2 regions of the Streptomyces sp. 4F14 genome follow, and region 1 is predicted to be linked to the other one. Evidence: riboswitches for the same ligand, from Rfam matches in the RefSeq annotation. Region 1 holds a riboswitch; the other holds the start of a gene.
What was found. A riboswitch is a leader RNA that binds a small molecule or an ion and turns the genes downstream of it on or off. The one in region 1 is predicted to bind glycine.
Positions count from the first base shown of each region.

Region 2: another riboswitch for glycine. It lies ahead of gcvT (glycine cleavage system aminomethyltransferase GcvT); the one in region 1 lies ahead of gcvP (aminomethyl-transferring glycine dehydrogenase).

Region 1 is NZ_JBLRVY010000023.1:5,216-12,797, forward strand. Features, by position in the region: gene ACLZOT_RS32930 (DUF881 domain-containing protein) at 1-348, shown strand, start outside; gene ACLZOT_RS32935 (FHA domain-containing protein) at 431-1,312, shown strand; gene ACLZOT_RS32940 (MerR family transcriptional regulator) at 1,353-2,096, shown strand; gene ACLZOT_RS32945 (bifunctional nuclease family protein) at 2,180-2,653, shown strand; gene ACLZOT_RS32950 (MerR family transcriptional regulator) at 2,888-3,535, shown strand; gene ACLZOT_RS32955 (DNA polymerase IV) at 3,594-4,931, shown strand; gene ACLZOT_RS32960 (PRC-barrel domain-containing protein) at 4,928-5,302, opposite strand; glycine riboswitch at 5,490-5,584, shown strand; gene gcvP (aminomethyl-transferring glycine dehydrogenase) at 5,759-7,582, shown strand, end outside.
Region 2 is NZ_JBLRVY010000005.1:457,827-465,408, forward strand. Features, by position in the region: gene ACLZOT_RS11335 (L-serine ammonia-lyase) at 1-287, opposite strand, end outside; gene glyA (serine hydroxymethyltransferase) at 404-1,681, opposite strand; gene gcvH (glycine cleavage system protein GcvH) at 1,694-2,074, opposite strand; gene gcvT (glycine cleavage system aminomethyltransferase GcvT) at 2,176-3,291, opposite strand; glycine riboswitch at 3,462-3,562, opposite strand; gene ACLZOT_RS11355 (AAA family ATPase) at 3,749-4,408, shown strand; gene ACLZOT_RS11360 (enhanced serine sensitivity protein SseB) at 4,465-5,244, shown strand; gene ACLZOT_RS11365 (enhanced serine sensitivity protein SseB C-terminal domain-containing protein) at 5,405-6,202, shown strand; gene ACLZOT_RS11370 (ABC transporter permease) at 6,521-7,519, shown strand; gene ACLZOT_RS11375 (ABC transporter substrate-binding protein) at 7,549-7,582, shown strand, end outside.

The DNA of each region.
Region 1 (7,582 bases):
ACGAAGGGGACGGTCGAGGCGGACATGCTGCTCGACGCGATCCAGGAGCTGCGCGCGGCCGGCGCGGAGGCGATCCAGGTGAACGGCGTGCGCGTCGTCGCCGGGACGTACTTCACGGACGGCGACAACGGAGTGAGCGTGGACGGGAACCAGATCCGTACTCCGTATCGTTTCCAGGTCATCGGCAAGCCCGAGGATCTGGAACCGGCGCTCAACATCCCGGGAGGTGTGGTGCAGACCCTGGAGAAGGAGCAGGCCACCGTCACGGTGGAGCGATCCGACAAGATCGTCGTGGACGCCTTGCGGGCGGCGAAGCAGCCTGACTACGCTCGGTCGTCGGCCCGGTGAACCGGGGGTGCATGGGGGCCGTCCGGCAGGGGCATGAGGTTGCGGGGGGTCGGCGCACCGATCGGGTGGTCGGTGGTGGAAACTGTCTGGTGGATACGGACGTTGTGAAGGTGTCCGGGTCGGCCGGTGTATTGAGTCAGGGTTCGTCCTGCCCCACGGGCGGGTCTGTTTCGGTCAAGGGGAATCGCCCGTGAAGTTGTTTGCGAAGTTGTTCGGCAAGAGCGCGCGAGGAGAGGGCGGCGAGAACGCCACCGCCCGCCATCGCGCACAGCCAGGCGACGAAGGTCAGCGTCCGCTGTTTCGGGACCAGGTGGCGGGGGGTGACATTTCCGGAGGTCAGGGCGCGGCGTCTGTTGACCCTGCGCAGTCCGGCGACATAGGTTTCGGCCAACCGTCAGCCTCAAGTGCGGGTGGAGGGTTTTCCCCTATGTCGGCCCTGGTGTGTTCGAGGTGCGGTAACCGCAACGCGGAGAACAGCCGCTTCTGCTCCAACTGCGGTGCTCCGCTGCGTCCGGGCGTGACGCCCGAGCGTGCCTCGGAGACCACCTCCACCATCTCCATCTCCGGCCTGGAGGCGTACGACTCCGAGGTCACCGGTCAGACCGCGCTCCCGGCGCTGTCGCCCGAGGCGCAGGCCGCCGTCGAGGCGCTGCCGCTGGGGTCGGCCCTGCTGGTGGTCCGCCGGGGCCCCAACTCGGGCAGCCGTTTCCTGCTGGACGGCGACCTGACGACGGCCGGCCGTCACCCGCAGAGCGACATCTTCCTGGACGACGTGACGGTCTCGCGCCGCCACGTGGAGTTCCGGCGCGGCCCGGACGGCGCGTTCAAGGTCGCGGACGTCGGCAGTCTCAACGGCACCTACGTCAACCGCGAGCGGATCGACGAGGTCGCGCTGAACAACGGCGACGAGGTGCAGATCGGCAAGTACCGGCTGGTCTTCTACGCGAGCCAGCGCGGCTACTGACCCGCCCCGGACTCGTCCGGGGTTGTCCCAGGGAAGGTCCATGCTGAGAACACCGAGGGGCGGTGCCGGAGACGGCACCGCCGCCACGGAGGCCGGGCCGATGAGCATCGGCGCCGTGCTGAACGTGCTGCGGGACGAATTCCCCGAAGTCACCGTCTCCAAGATCCGCTTCCTGGAGTCGGAAGGGCTCGTCGAGCCCGAGCGGACCCCCTCCGGGTACCGCAAGTTCAGCCCGCGGGACGTCGAGCGGCTCGCTCGCATCCTGCGCCTGCAACGCGACCACTACCTGCCGCTGAAGGTCATCCGGGAGCACCTGGAGGCCCTGGAGCGCGGCGAGGCCGTCCCCCTGCCGACCGTGGGCAGGCAGCGGGACGGCGAACCGGTCCCCGACCCCGGTGACACCGTCGGTCCCACTGTTGCCCGCATCGGCCGCGCCGAGCTGCTGGCGGCCGCCGGCATCGACGAGCGCGAACTCGCCGAGTGGGAGTCCTACGGCCTCGTCGCCCCCCTGGAGGACGGCGTGTACGACGCCGAGACGGCCACCGTCGCCGCGCTCGTCGTCGAACTCGGGCGCTTCGGGATCGAGCCGCGCCACCTTCGGGTGATGAAGGCGGCGGCCGACCGCGAGGCCGGCCTCGTCGACCAGGTGGTCGCCCCGCTGCGGCTCCACCGCAACCCGCAGACGCGGGCCCACGCCCAGGCGCGTACGAAGGAACTCGCCTCGCTCACGGTCCGGCTGCACTCCGCGCTGGTGCAGACCGCTCTCGGGGTGCGGCTGCCCTGACACGGGCGTTCGCCCTCGGCGGATCGGCCGTCCGGCAGGGGCCCGACTACCCAAACGTCCCGGGCACGGCCTAGGGTTGCTGTGTGAACGAGCTCGATGTCGTAGGTGTCCGGGTCGAAATGCCCTCCAACCAACCGATCGTGCTCCTGCGTGAAGTGGGAGGCGACCGTTACCTCCCCATCTGGATCGGGCCGGGGGAGGCGACCGCGATCGCCTTCGCCCAGCAGGGCATGGCACCCGCCCGGCCGCTCACCCACGACCTGTTCAAGGACGTGCTGGAGGCCGTCGGCCAGGAGCTGACCGAGGTGCGCATCACGGACCTCAGGGAAGGCGTCTTCTACGCCGAGCTGGTCTTCGCCAGCGGTGTCGAGGTCAGCGCCCGCCCGTCCGACGCCATAGCGCTGGCCCTGCGCACCGGCACGCCGATCTACGGCAGCGACACGGTGCTCGACGACGCGGGCATCGCCATCCCGGACGAGCAGGAGGACGAGGTGGAGAAGTTCCGCGAGTTCCTCGACCAGATCTCGCCCGAGGACTTCGGCACCAGCAACCAGTGACCCGTCCGCCGGACACCCGCAGGTCGCGATGGCGTCTCGGTTCGGCAATTGCCAGCGGCCAGTGAGAGCGTCCTACGGCATCGCCTCGGCGCATTCGGCTAGCCTTTCCCCGCGGTGGGGTACGGGAAACCACTCCCAGGGTGATTATCACTCGGCGTGCCGAGTGTGGCGATCGTTGACGCACCCCTGGTGACTGCCTACCGTCGAGAAGGCAGGTCAAGGACGGAGGTCGGCGTGAGAAGCAGCGGCGACGGTACGGCTGGGGGTGCCCCCGGACGAGGGTTCGGGGGAAGCGGCCCGTACCGGCTTCACGGCAGCGCGGCCGATCACGCTCCTCAGCGCCCGGCGGCCGTGCCGAGCAGCAGCAAGGGGGCGGCGGCGATGGCGTCCGAGGAGATCGGCTACCGGGGGCCGACGGCCTGTGCGGCCGCCGGCATCACCTACCGGCAACTGGACTACTGGGCGCGCACCGGACTCGTCGAGCCCAGCGTGCGCCCCGCCTACGGGTCGGGGACCCAGCGCCTCTACAGCTTCCGGGACGTCGTCGTCCTGAAGATCGTGAAGCGTTTCCTCGACACCGGCGTGTCCCTCCAGAACATCCGCGGCGCGGTGCTGCATCTGAGGGAACAGGGCTTCCACGACCTGGAGCGCATGACCCTCATGAGCGACGGCGCGACGGTGTACGAGTGCACCTCGCCGGACGAGGTCCACGCGCTGCTCCAGGGCGGTCAGGGCGTCTTCGGGATCGCCGTCGGCGTGGTCTGGCGGGACGTGGAGGGCGCGCTGTCCGAGCTGCACGGCGAGCGGGTCGACACCGGCGAGACCCTGGTCGGGCACAACCCCTCGGACGAGCTGGCGCGGCGGCGGCACAAGGCGGTCTGACGGCGCTCTCGGGCGTGTGTTCGGGGCGATGTCAGTGGCGTGGTGCAGCATCGGAGACGTGAGAGACGCGCCGACGGTCCTGCACCTCGACATGGACGCCTTCTACGCCTCGGTGGAGCAGGCGGCCAAGCCGAGCCTGCGCGGGAAGGCGGTCGTCGTCGGCGGGCTCGGGCCGCGCGGGGTGGTGGCGACCGCGTCGTACGAGGCCCGGGTGTTCGGGGTGCACTCGGCGATGCCGATGGCGCAGGCGCGCAGGCTCGCGCCCAACGCGGCGTATCTGGTTCCGCGGTTCGGGGTGTACCGGGCGGTCAGCGAGCAGGTGATGGGGCTGCTGCGGGCGCTGTCGCCGCTGGTGGAGCCGCTCAGCCTGGATGAGGCGTTCGTGGACCTGGAGGCCGAGGGGGCGGCCTGGGACAGCGCGTCGGCCCGGGAGACGGGCAGCAGGCTGCGGGCGGACATACGGGCCGTCACGGGCCTCACGGGGTCGGTGGGGCTCGCCGCGTCGAAGATGCTCGCGAAGATCGCCTCCGAGCGGGCCAAGCCGGACGGCCTCGTACTGATCGAGCCGGGCACCGAGCGGGCGCTGCTCGGGCCGATGCCGGTGCGGACGCTGCCCGGGGTCGGGCCGGCCACCGGCGACCATCTGCGCCGGGCCGGGATCACCACCGTCGACGAGATCGCCGAGGCCGGCGAGGACGAACTCGTCCGGCTGCTCGGCAAGGCGCACGGCCAGGGGCTGTACGCGATGGCGCTCGCGCGCGACGACCGGCCCGTGGTCGCCGAGCGGGAGACCAAGTCGGTGTCCGTGGAGGACACGTACGACGTCGACATCCACGACCGGCTGCGGGTCGGCTTCGAGGTGCGGCGGCTCGCGGACCGCTGCGTGCAGCGGCTGCGGGAGGCCCGGCTGTCGGGGCGGACCATCGTGCTGAAGGTGCGGCGGTACGACTTCTCGACGCTGACCCGGTCCGAGACGCTGCGCGGGCCCACCGACGATCCGGCGGTCGTCCGGGAGGCAGCCGCGCGGCTGCTGGAGTCCGTGGACACCACCGGCGGGGTGCGGCTGCTCGGGGTCGGGGTGTCGGGGCTCGCCGACTTCACCCAGGAGGACCTGTTTGCGCAGGCAGCGGAGGAGGTCCGGGACGAGGAGGAGGTGCCGCAGGCGCCCGTGGTGGCGGTGGCCGAGGCGGTGCCCGTCGAGCACCGGTGGCGGCCGGGGCAGGACGTGCGGCACGCCGGGTTCGGGCAGGGGTGGGTGCAGGGGAGCGGGGTGGGGCGGGTGACCGTGCGGTTCGAGACGCCCAGGGACGCGGTGCCGGGGCGGGTGCGGACGTTCCGGGTCGACGATCCCGAGCTGGAGGAGGCGGAGGCGTTGCCGCTGGTGCCCGGGGGCTAGGGGGTGGTGTCGTCGCCGGCGATCTTTCCGAAGTCGCGGTCCTCCGGTGGGGTGGGGGCGACCGTGTCCATGCCGTAGTGGTGGTAGAGCTGGAGCTCCTGGGCGGGGGAGAGGTGGCGGCCCACGCCGAAGTCGGGGGCGTCCTTGATCAGGGCGCGGTCGTAGGGGACCTGGAGGGTGCCCTCGACGAGTTCGCTGGTCTCCAGGGGGACGAAGGCGTCGCGGGTGAACAGGCCCGTCCTTATCGCCGCCCACTCCGGGACGCCGGTCGCGTCGTCGAGGTAGACCTCGTCGATCGTGCCGATCTTCGCGCCGTTGCGGTCGTACGCCTTGCGGCCGATCAGGTTGCGCGGATCGATGTCGGTCTGCACGGGCCCTCCACTGGTCGCGGGCCGGCCGAAGCCGCCGTAGGTGTGATGAATCGTCGCAAGGGCGTCGGAAGCCGTCGTGTCGGTGTAAGTCGTCGTGTCGTCGTAAGGACTACGAAAGAGCACTTCTCGGCCGGGGGCCACTCGAGGGTTGGGGCGTTGACCTCGCTGGTAGGGTGAAAGTGGCTGTCGACCCTGTGCGGGAGAGTCCTCCGGAGCGTTCGGAGGCGCCGAAGGAGCAACTCCTCCCCGGAATCTCTCAGGCTCACGTACCGCACGGGCGAGGTCACTCTGGAAAGCAGGGCGGGTGTCGACGGCGTCCGCTCTCACCGACGGTGAAAGCCGGGTGCCCTCGGGCGGCCGGTGAAGCTCTCAGGTCGAGATGACAGAGGGGGAGGCCGTTCGGGCACCCCGTTGCCGTGGTGCCCCCGAAGGTCGCTTCGGCCAGGAGGCCCCCTCATGACCGCTCCCCGCACCCCGCTCCGCGTCCTCGAACAGGGCATCCCCTTCGAACAGCGCCATATCGGGCCCGACCGCGAGGCCCAGGACAAGATGCTCGCGCAGGTCGGATACGGCTCGCTGGACGAGCTGACCGCCGCCGCCGTACCGGACGCGATCAAGAACGTCGCCGCGCTGGACCTGCCGGGTGCGCGGACCGAGGCCGAGGTGCTTTCGGAGCTGCGGGAGCTGGCCGGCCGCAACCAGGTGCTCGGGTCGATGATCGGGCTCGGGTACCACGGGACGTTCACGCCGCCCGTCATCCTGCGGAACGTGATGGAGAACCCCGCCTGGTACACGGCGTACACGCCCTACCAGCCGGAGATCTCCCAAGGGCGCCTCGAAGCGCTCCTCAACTTCCAGACCATGGTGGCCGAGCTGACCGGGCTGCCGACCTCCGGGGCCTCGCTGCTCGACGAGGGGACGGCCGCCGCCGAGGCGATGGCGCTGTCGCTGCGGATGGGCAAGAACAAGAAGGGCCTCTTCCTCGTCGACGCGGACGCCCTCCCGCAGACCATCGCCGTGATCCGGACACGGGCCGAGCCGACCGGGGTCGAGGTCGTCGTCGCCGACCTCGGCGACGGGATCCCGGCCGACCTCGCCGGGCGGGAGATCAACGGGGTGCTGGTCCAGTACCCGGGCGCCTCCGGCGTCGTCCGCGACATCAAGCCGCTCGTCGAGCAGGCGCACGCCGTGGGGGCGCTCGTCACCGTCGCCGCCGATCTGCTGGCGCTGACCCTGCTGACGTCGCCCGGGGAGCTGGGGGCGGACATCGCCGTCGGGACCACGCAGCGGTTCGGGGTGCCGATGGGGTTCGGGGGGCCGCACGCCGGATACATGGCCGTGCACGAGAAGTTCGCGCGGAGCCTGCCCGGGCGGCTCGTCGGCGTGTCCGTCGACGCGGACGGCAACCGGGCCTACCGGCTCGCGCTCCAGACGCGTGAGCAGCACATCCGCCGCGAGAAGGCGACCAGCAACATCTGTACGGCGCAGGTGCTGCTCGCCGTCATGGCCGGGATGTACGCCGTCTACCACGGGCCGGACGGGCTGCGGCAGATCGCCTGGAAGACGCATCGGTACGCCACCGTCCTGGCCGAAGGGCTGCGGGGCGGGGGCGTCGAGGTCGTCCACCGGGCCTATTTCGACACGGTGTTGGTCCGGGTGCCCGGGGGTGCGGCTCGGGTCGTGGAGGCCGCGCGGGACGGTGGGGTGAACCTGCGGCTCGTCGACGCCGACCATGTGTCCGTCGCCTGCGACGAGACCACCACGCGGGAACAACTCGCCGTCGTGTGGGGGGCGTTCGGGGTCTCCGGGGATGTGGAGGCGCTCGACGCCGTCGCCGAAGAGGGGCTGAGCGACGGGGTGTTGCGGCGGGACGAGATCCTCGCCCACCCCGTGTTCCACCAGCACCGGTCCGAGACCGCCATGCTGCGGTACCTGCGCAAGCTCGCCGATCGCGACTACGCGCTCGACCGGGGGATGATCCCGCTCGGGTCGTGCACGATGAAGCTCAACGCGACGACCGAGATGGAGCCGGTGACCTGGCCCGAGTTCGGGCAGATGCATCCCTTCGCGCCGGTCGAGCAGGCTGGGGGGTACCTCACGCTCATCCGGGAGCTGGAGGAGCGGCTCGCCGAGGTCACCGGGTACGACAAGGTGTCCCTCCAGCCCAACGCCGGGTCCCAGGGGGAGTTGGCGGGGCTGCTCGCCGTACGGGCCTATCACCGGGCCAACGGGGATGTTCAGCGGACCGTGTGTCTCATTCCGTCGTCCGCGCACGGGACC
Region 2 (7,582 bases), on a different contig from region 1:
GAACCGGTGGACTTGATCGCCTCGACCCGCTCGTCGGCGCCCTCCACGTCGACCGTGCGCGGCGAGTTCCCCTCAAGTCCGAGGAGTACGGCCTTCGGCGTGCCGTGCCCGTGCCCGGTCGCCCCCAGCGACCCGTACAGCTCCGTCCGCACGGACGCGACCGAGTCGAGCACCCCGTCGCTCCGCAGCCGCCGCGCGAACATCCGCGCCGCCCGCATCGGACCGACCGTGTGCGAACTCGAAGGACCGATGCCGACGGAGAACAGGTCGAACACAGAGATGGCCACGGAGACTCCAACCAGAAAGGACGAGGACACACGCCATCGAGCGCCCCGCCGGGGACTGCGAAAACGGGACAGGGGCGGCCCCGAGGACCCGCCCCCACCCCACCCGACCTACTTGCTCACTTGCCCAGCGCCGGATACAGCGGATGCTTGTCCGCCAGCGCCTTGACCCGCAGCCGCAGCTTCTCGGCGTCAGCCGAAGGCTCGTACGACGGCTTCAACGCCTCCGCGATCACATCCGCCACCTCCGCGAAGTCCTCGGCGCCGAACCCGCGCGTGGCGAGCGCCGGCGTCCCGATCCGCAGCCCCGACGTCACCATCGGCGGCCGGGGATCGTTCGGAACGGCGTTCCGGTTGACGGTGATCCCCACCTCGTGGAGCCGGTCCTCGGCCTGCTGCCCGTCGAGCGCGGACTCCCGCAGGTCGACGAGGATCAGATGCACGTCGGTCCCACCGGACAGCACGTTGACCCCGGCCTCCCGCGCGTCCTCGGCGGTGAGCCGCGAGGCGAGGATCCGCGCCCCCTCCACCGTACGCCGCTGCCGCTCCTTGAACTCCTCGGAGGCGGCGACCTTGAACGACACGGCCTTCGCGGCGATGACGTGCTCCAGCGGACCCCCCTGGAACCCGGGGAACACGGAGGAGTTGAGCTTCTTCGCGAACGACGACTTCGCGAGGATGATCCCCCCGCGCGGCCCGCCCAGCGTCTTGTGCGTCGTGGACGTCACGACATCCGCGTACGGCACGGGGTTGGCGTGCAGCCCGGCCGCGACGAGCCCGGCGAAGTGCGCCATGTCGACCCACAGGTACGCCTCGACCGCGTCGGCGATCCGCCGGAACTCGGCGAAGTCCAGCTCACGCGGGTAGGCGGACCACCCGGCGATGATCACCTTGGGCCGGTGCTCCAGCGCGAGCCGCTCCAGCTCCGCCATGTCGACGAGCCCGGTGTCGGGGGACACGTGATAGGCGACGACGTTGAACTGCTTGCCGGAGAAGTTGAGCCGCATCCCGTGCGTGAGGTGCCCCCCGTGCGCGAGGTCGAGACCGAGGATCGTGTCCCCGGGCTGGGCCAGCGCGAAGAGAGCGGCCTGGTTCGCGGAAGCGCCCGAGTGCGGCTGGACGTTCGCGTACTCCGCCCCGAACAGCTCCTTCACCCGGTCGATGGCGATCTGCTCGGCGACGTCGACGTGCTCGCACCCGCCGTAGTAGCGCCGCCCCGGGTACCCCTCGGCGTACTTGTTCGTCAGGACGGACCCCTGGGCCTCCATGACGGCCAGCGGAGCGAAGTTCTCCGAGGCGATCATCTCCAGGGTCGACTGCTGCCGCCCCAGCTCCGCGTCGACGGCGGCGGCGATCTCCGGGTCCAGCTCGTGCAGGGACGTGTTCAGGACAGACATCGGTACGACTCCTCAGCCGGCGGTGGTGTAGGCGGTGTACTCGTCGGCGGACAGCAGCTCGCCGGGCTCGTCGGAGACGCGCACCTTGAAGAGCCAACCCCCCTCGAACGGCTCGGAGTTGACCAGCGACGGGTCCTCCGTGACGTCCGGGTTGACCTCGGTGATCTCACCGTTCACCGGCGCGTACAGCTCGCTCACCGACTTGGTCGACTCCAGTTCGCCGCAGGACTCGCCCGCGGTGACGGTGTCGCCGACCGTCGGGAGCTGGACGAAGACGACGTCACCGAGGGCGTTCGCCGCGTGCTCGGTGATCCCGACCGTCGAGACGCCGTTCTCGGCGGCCGAGATCCACTCGTGTTCCTTGCTGTACCGCAGGTTCTGGGGGTTGCTCATGGCCTGAATTCTCCTGTACGCGGGGGAGTGCTGGTGAATGGGGGACTACGGCAGACGGACGGGCCCCAAAAGACCCGGAAGACCCGTGACGCCGGGAAGCGTCACTTCTCGCGCTGGTAGAACGGCAGAGCCACGACCTCGTACGCCTCGTGGCTCCCCCGGATGTCGACGCCGACCCCGGCCGTCCCCGGCGCCGCGTGCGCCGCGTCGACGTACGCCATCGCGATCGGCCTGCCCAGCGTGGGGGAGGGGGCGCCCGAGGTGACCTCGCCGATGACCGCGCCGCCCGCGACGACGCCGTACCCGGCGCGCGGCACGCGCTTCCCGGCGGCGATCAGCCCGACGAGCACCCGGGGCGGCTCGCGCTCGGCGAGCGCGGCGGCCTCGGCGAGGGCCTCGCGCCCCACGAAGTCACCGTCCTTGCCGAACTTCACGACCCGCCCGAGCCCGGCGTCGAAGGGCGTCAGGGACGTCGACAGCTCGTGCCCGTACAGGGGCATGCCCGCTTCGAGGCGCAGGGTGTCCCGGCAGGACAGACCGCAGGGCACGACACCCGTGGAGGCGGCCAGCGCCTCCCAGAGCGCGACCGCGTCCGAGGGCGCCACGAACAGCTCGAAGCCGTCCTCGCCGGTGTACCCGGTGCGCGCGATCAGCGCCGGCACCCCGGCGACCGTCCCCGGCAGCCCGGCGTAGTACTTCAGACCTACGAGATCGGCATCCGTCAGCGCCCCGACGATCCCCGCGGCCTCCGGCCCCTGCACGGCGATCAGCGCGTACGCGTCCCGGTCGTCGCGCACGAGAGCGTCGAACCCGGCGGCCCGTTCGGTCAGCGCGTCCAGCACGACCTGCGCGTTCGAGGCGTTGGCGACGACCATGAACTCGGTCTCCGCGAGCCGGTAGACGATCAGGTCGTCGAGGATGCCGCCGTCGGCCCGGCAGATCATCGTGTAGCGGGCCCGGCCGACCTTGACCGCCGCGAGGTCGCCGACCAGGGCGAAGTTCAGCAGGGCGGCGGCCTGCGGGCCGGTGACGGTGATCTCGCCCATGTGCGAGAGGTCGAAGAGGCCCGCGCGGGTGCGGACGGCGGTGTGCTCCTCGCGCTCCGAGCCGTAGCGCAGCGGCATGTCCCAGCCGGCGAAGTCGGTCATCGTCGCGCCGAGCGAACGGTGCACGGCGTCGAGCGCGGTACGGCGCGGGGTGGCGGAACTGCTGGTCATCGGGCGTTCGTCTCCCAGGTGCGACGGGTGGGCAAAGGGCTTCCCGTCCAGGAACAGGAAGATCCTCCCCATCTGTCATCGGAACCTGAGAGGTTCGCCGTGACCCTCGCGGGGAACACGGCTTGCACCTTGGGTGGGGCCACCGGAGGCGGCCCGCTTTTCAGATGTGCCTCGCCCACGCGGTAACGGTGCCTGAGAGATTCAAGGGAGGGACTTGCTCCTTCGGCGCCCCAGCGACACACAAGGCTGGGAACTCTCCCGCGCGGATTCGAACGGCCGGTATGCAGTTGGCGCGGCCATCATCGCACGCCGACCCCGCCGCGCGGCAGGTCACATCTGTAACGGGGCTGTGGCAGGAAGCGCACCAAATCGCGAGACAGATTCCATTACCTTCTCTTTACTGTCTATGGGGAGACCCGTAACTGACGGGACTGCTCCAAGGGGAGGACGATCAACGGTGAACAGGACAACGGCGTACGCGACGGCGCTGCCCGCGCAGCCGGCGGCACCCGCGCGGGAGAGCCGCGCCGGGCACCCCACCCCTGTCGTCCGCGACCTGCGCGACCGCGCCGGCCACAGCCCGCACGCCCTCCTCTTCGGCCCCCGCGACCTCGTCGTCGTCACCGGCCTGCCCGGCAGCGGCAAGTCCACGCTGATGCGCCGCGCGGTCCACGGCACCCGGATCGACTCCCAGGACACCCGCGACCGCTGGGACGCCCGTACGCCGTCCTGGCTGCCGTACGCCGTCTACCGCCCTCTGGTCCGCCTCGCGCACTACGCGGGCCTGTGGCGCTCCCTGCGCTCCGGGGAGGGCGTCGTGGTCCACGACTGCGGCACCCAGTCCTGGGTCCGTTCCTGGCTCGCCCGCGCGTCCCGCCGCCGCGGCGGCACCCTCCACCTCGTCCTCCTGGACGTCCCCGCGGACACGGCCCTGGAGGGCCAGCGCGAACGCGGGCGGGGGGTCTCCCGCTACGCCTTCCTGCGCCACCGCCATGCCGCGTCCCGCCTGATCAGGTCGGTGGAGAAGGGGTCGCTCCCGGACGGCTGCGGGGCGGCGGTCCTGCTGGACCGGCAGGCGGTGGACGTGTTGAGGAGGATCGCGTTCACGCGAGGCTGACCCCCGTCTAAGCTTCTCCTCTTCAGACAGCGGTTCCCAGCAGGCGGTAGACAGCGATGGACTTCCCGACCGACTTCCCGGCCCCCGCACACCCCCACTCCCACGGCGGCTGGCCGGGGAACGAGCTGGAGGAGGTGCTCTCCGCCTCCCTGGGCGTGCCCTCCGCAGGAGCCCGCATCGTCGAGGTCCTCGCGCGCAGCTTCGTCTGGATACCCCTCCCCAACGGCGGCGGCCCCCGCACCGGCCCCCTCGACCTCCCCACGGTCGACATCGCCGGCCAGGTGTACGTCCCGGTCTTCACCTCCGAGGAACAGTTCCGCCAGGTCACCGGCGCCCACATGTCGTACACGATCGCCCCGGCGGTCGAGTTCGCGCGCGGCCTCCCCCCACAGGTGGGCATCGCCCTCAACCCCGACGGCGTCGTAGGCGTCCCCCTCCCCCCGCAAGCGGTCGCCGACCTCTGCCGCGCAGGCCGTACCCCCCTCGACGGCACGGCTTCAGGCGCCCGGGTCCGCCTCTTCGAGCCCAACTGGCAGGACGACCCGATGGACTTCCTCACGGAGGCGTCCAAGGAGTTCGAGGCAACGGGCGTGGTCCTCACGGCCCGCCGCTGCCTGGCAGCAATAGAAACAGCGGACCCGGTGATGTTCGTAGGAGTCGAACTGACCCACTGGGAAGGCGAGTTCGGCGAACGCCCTTTGGACGCCCTGGGCAGGGCACTGGGCAGGTCACCGGTGCCGTGGGGAGTGAACCTGATCCTGCTGGACGCGGCACAGGACCCGGTAGGGGAGTGGCTGAAGCTGAACGTCCGCCCCTTCTACACGCGGGCCAGCTGAACGTCCCTCAGGGGCGCGGGGAACTGCGCGATCAACCACGACGGCGCCGCACCCGCCAAACACCCAGTCGGCGAACCCCCAATAGGCGCTTAAGCTTGACGACAACGCCGGGCACCGGACAACCCAGGCCAACTCACGAAGGGGCGGTAAGAACGTGAGCGTGAGCGTGAGCGGCACCGCTGCGGCCGGCCAGGTCGAGCACATGCTGCGCCAGGTCACGCCTGGCCGCTACGACGCCTACGAGGCACTCCTGCGCGCGCTCTCGACCCCCACCACCGGCCAGGTCTGGATGCTGCTGTGGCACGGCCAGTCCGGTTCCCCGGACGCCCAGTACGGCTCGATGGAGGTGGACGGCCACGCGTACGCCCCGTGCGTGACGTCCGCCCAGGAGCTCTCCGCGAGCGGCTGGAACCGTTCGTACGAGGTGGTGGACGGCCTCGACGCGGCCCGCACCCTGTACCCGGACCGCCACGGCCTGTGGCTGAACCCGCACGCCCCGGGCGGCGGCGTCGGCGTCCCCTGGGCGGACCTGCGCCGGATCGCGACGGGCCTGGACCGCCAGCCCCCAGGCCCGCTGCGCCTGTCGGACCCGGCGGTGGAGATCCCGCACTTCTACGCCCTCCTCGGCCAGAACGCCCACCGCACCCCCGCGATCCGCGCCCTGCGCCGCGCCTGGGTCCAGCCGGCCCTGGGCCAGCCGTACCTGTCGATCGGCCTGGACGTGTACGACACGTCCCCGCAGTCGGTGGACGCGGTGCGCGCGATGATGCAGCAGTCGATCGGCGCCGTCCCCGACGGCCTGCCCGTCTCGACGGTCGCGATGACCGACGAGTACGACCCGGTCGTCCTGTGGATGCGGGCCAACGCCCGCCCGTTCTACGACCGCGAGGCGCACGCCCCGGCGCAGCAGTCCCCGGCGGCGGGTTACGGCTACCCGGCGACGCCGGGCGCGTACTGAAGCGGGTTCTCACTTACCTTCTTACCCACGAGTACCTCCTGACGCTCCGTCATCTCAGGAAACGTGCCCGTTACACCGCTCTCTGTTCATCTCCGCGCGTAGCGTGAACCCTATCGCGGTGACCTGCACCTTTTGGTCAACTTGCCCCCGTCCGGCGGTTGTTACCCGGTGTTCGGATAACGGAATCCCGCAGTCGGCATCACGGTTGTGCATACTTTCGCCGCCAGACCTGGCGCGTGATCGCGGGCGCATTGAAGACTCGCCTCCCATAAGACGCGAGTAAGGCCGGTCACCACCGGCGGGAAGGGTCAGTGCACTGTGACCGCACCGATCGAGACCACCGGGTCGGAGGCCGGAGCACAGCCGGAAGCCGTGCTCGCCGGGGCCAGCCAGAGCCAGATCGAAGGGCGTTCACTCACCCAGATCGCCTGGACCCGGTTCAAGCGCGACAAACTGGCCGTGGCCGGCGGCATCGTCGTCGTCCTGCTCGTCCTCATGGCGATCCTCGCCAAACCCATCGAGGCGATCTTCGGCCTCGACCCCAACGAGTTCCACCAGGACCTCATCGACCCGGTGATGCAGGCGCCCAAGGGCGGCTGGGGCGGCATGAGCTGGGACCACCCGCTCGGCGTCGACCCGCAGTACGGCCGCGACATGCTCGCCCGCATCATCGACGGCTCCTGGGTCTCCCTGCTGGTCGCGGGCGGCGCCACCCTGCTGTCGGTGGTCATCGGCACGGTCCTCGGCGTCGTCGCCGGCTACTACGGCGGCTGGGTCGACTCGATCATCAGCCGGCTGATGGACACCTTCCTCGCCTTCCCGCTGCTGCTCTTCGCCATCGCCATCTCGGCCTCCGTCCAGGACGGCTTCTTCGGCCTGAACGGGCTCCCGCTGCGGATCTGCGTCCTGATCTTCGTCATCGGCTTCTTCAGCTGGCCGTACATCGGCCGGATCGTGCGCGCCCAGACGATGACCCTGCGCAAACGCGAGTTCGTCGAGGCCGCGCACAGCCTCGGCGCGCGCGGACCGTACGTCCTGTTCCGCGAACTCCTCCCGAACCTCGTCGCACCGATCCTCGTCTACTCGACGCTGATCATCCCGACGAACATCCTCTTCGAGGCCAGCCTCAGCTTCCTCGGGGTCGGTATCGCACCCCCGCAGGCTTCCTGGGGCGGGATGCTCAGCAACGCCGTGGATCTCTACACCGCGGATCCGCAGTACATGTTCGTGCCCGGACTGGCGATCTTCATCACCGTCCTGGCGTTCAACCTGCTGGGTGACGGGCTGCGCGACGCACTCGACCCTCGCAGCAAGTGATCCACAACGACCGAGGGGGATTTCCTCAGGTGAAGACGAGAAGAGTGACTGCCGCGATCGCGT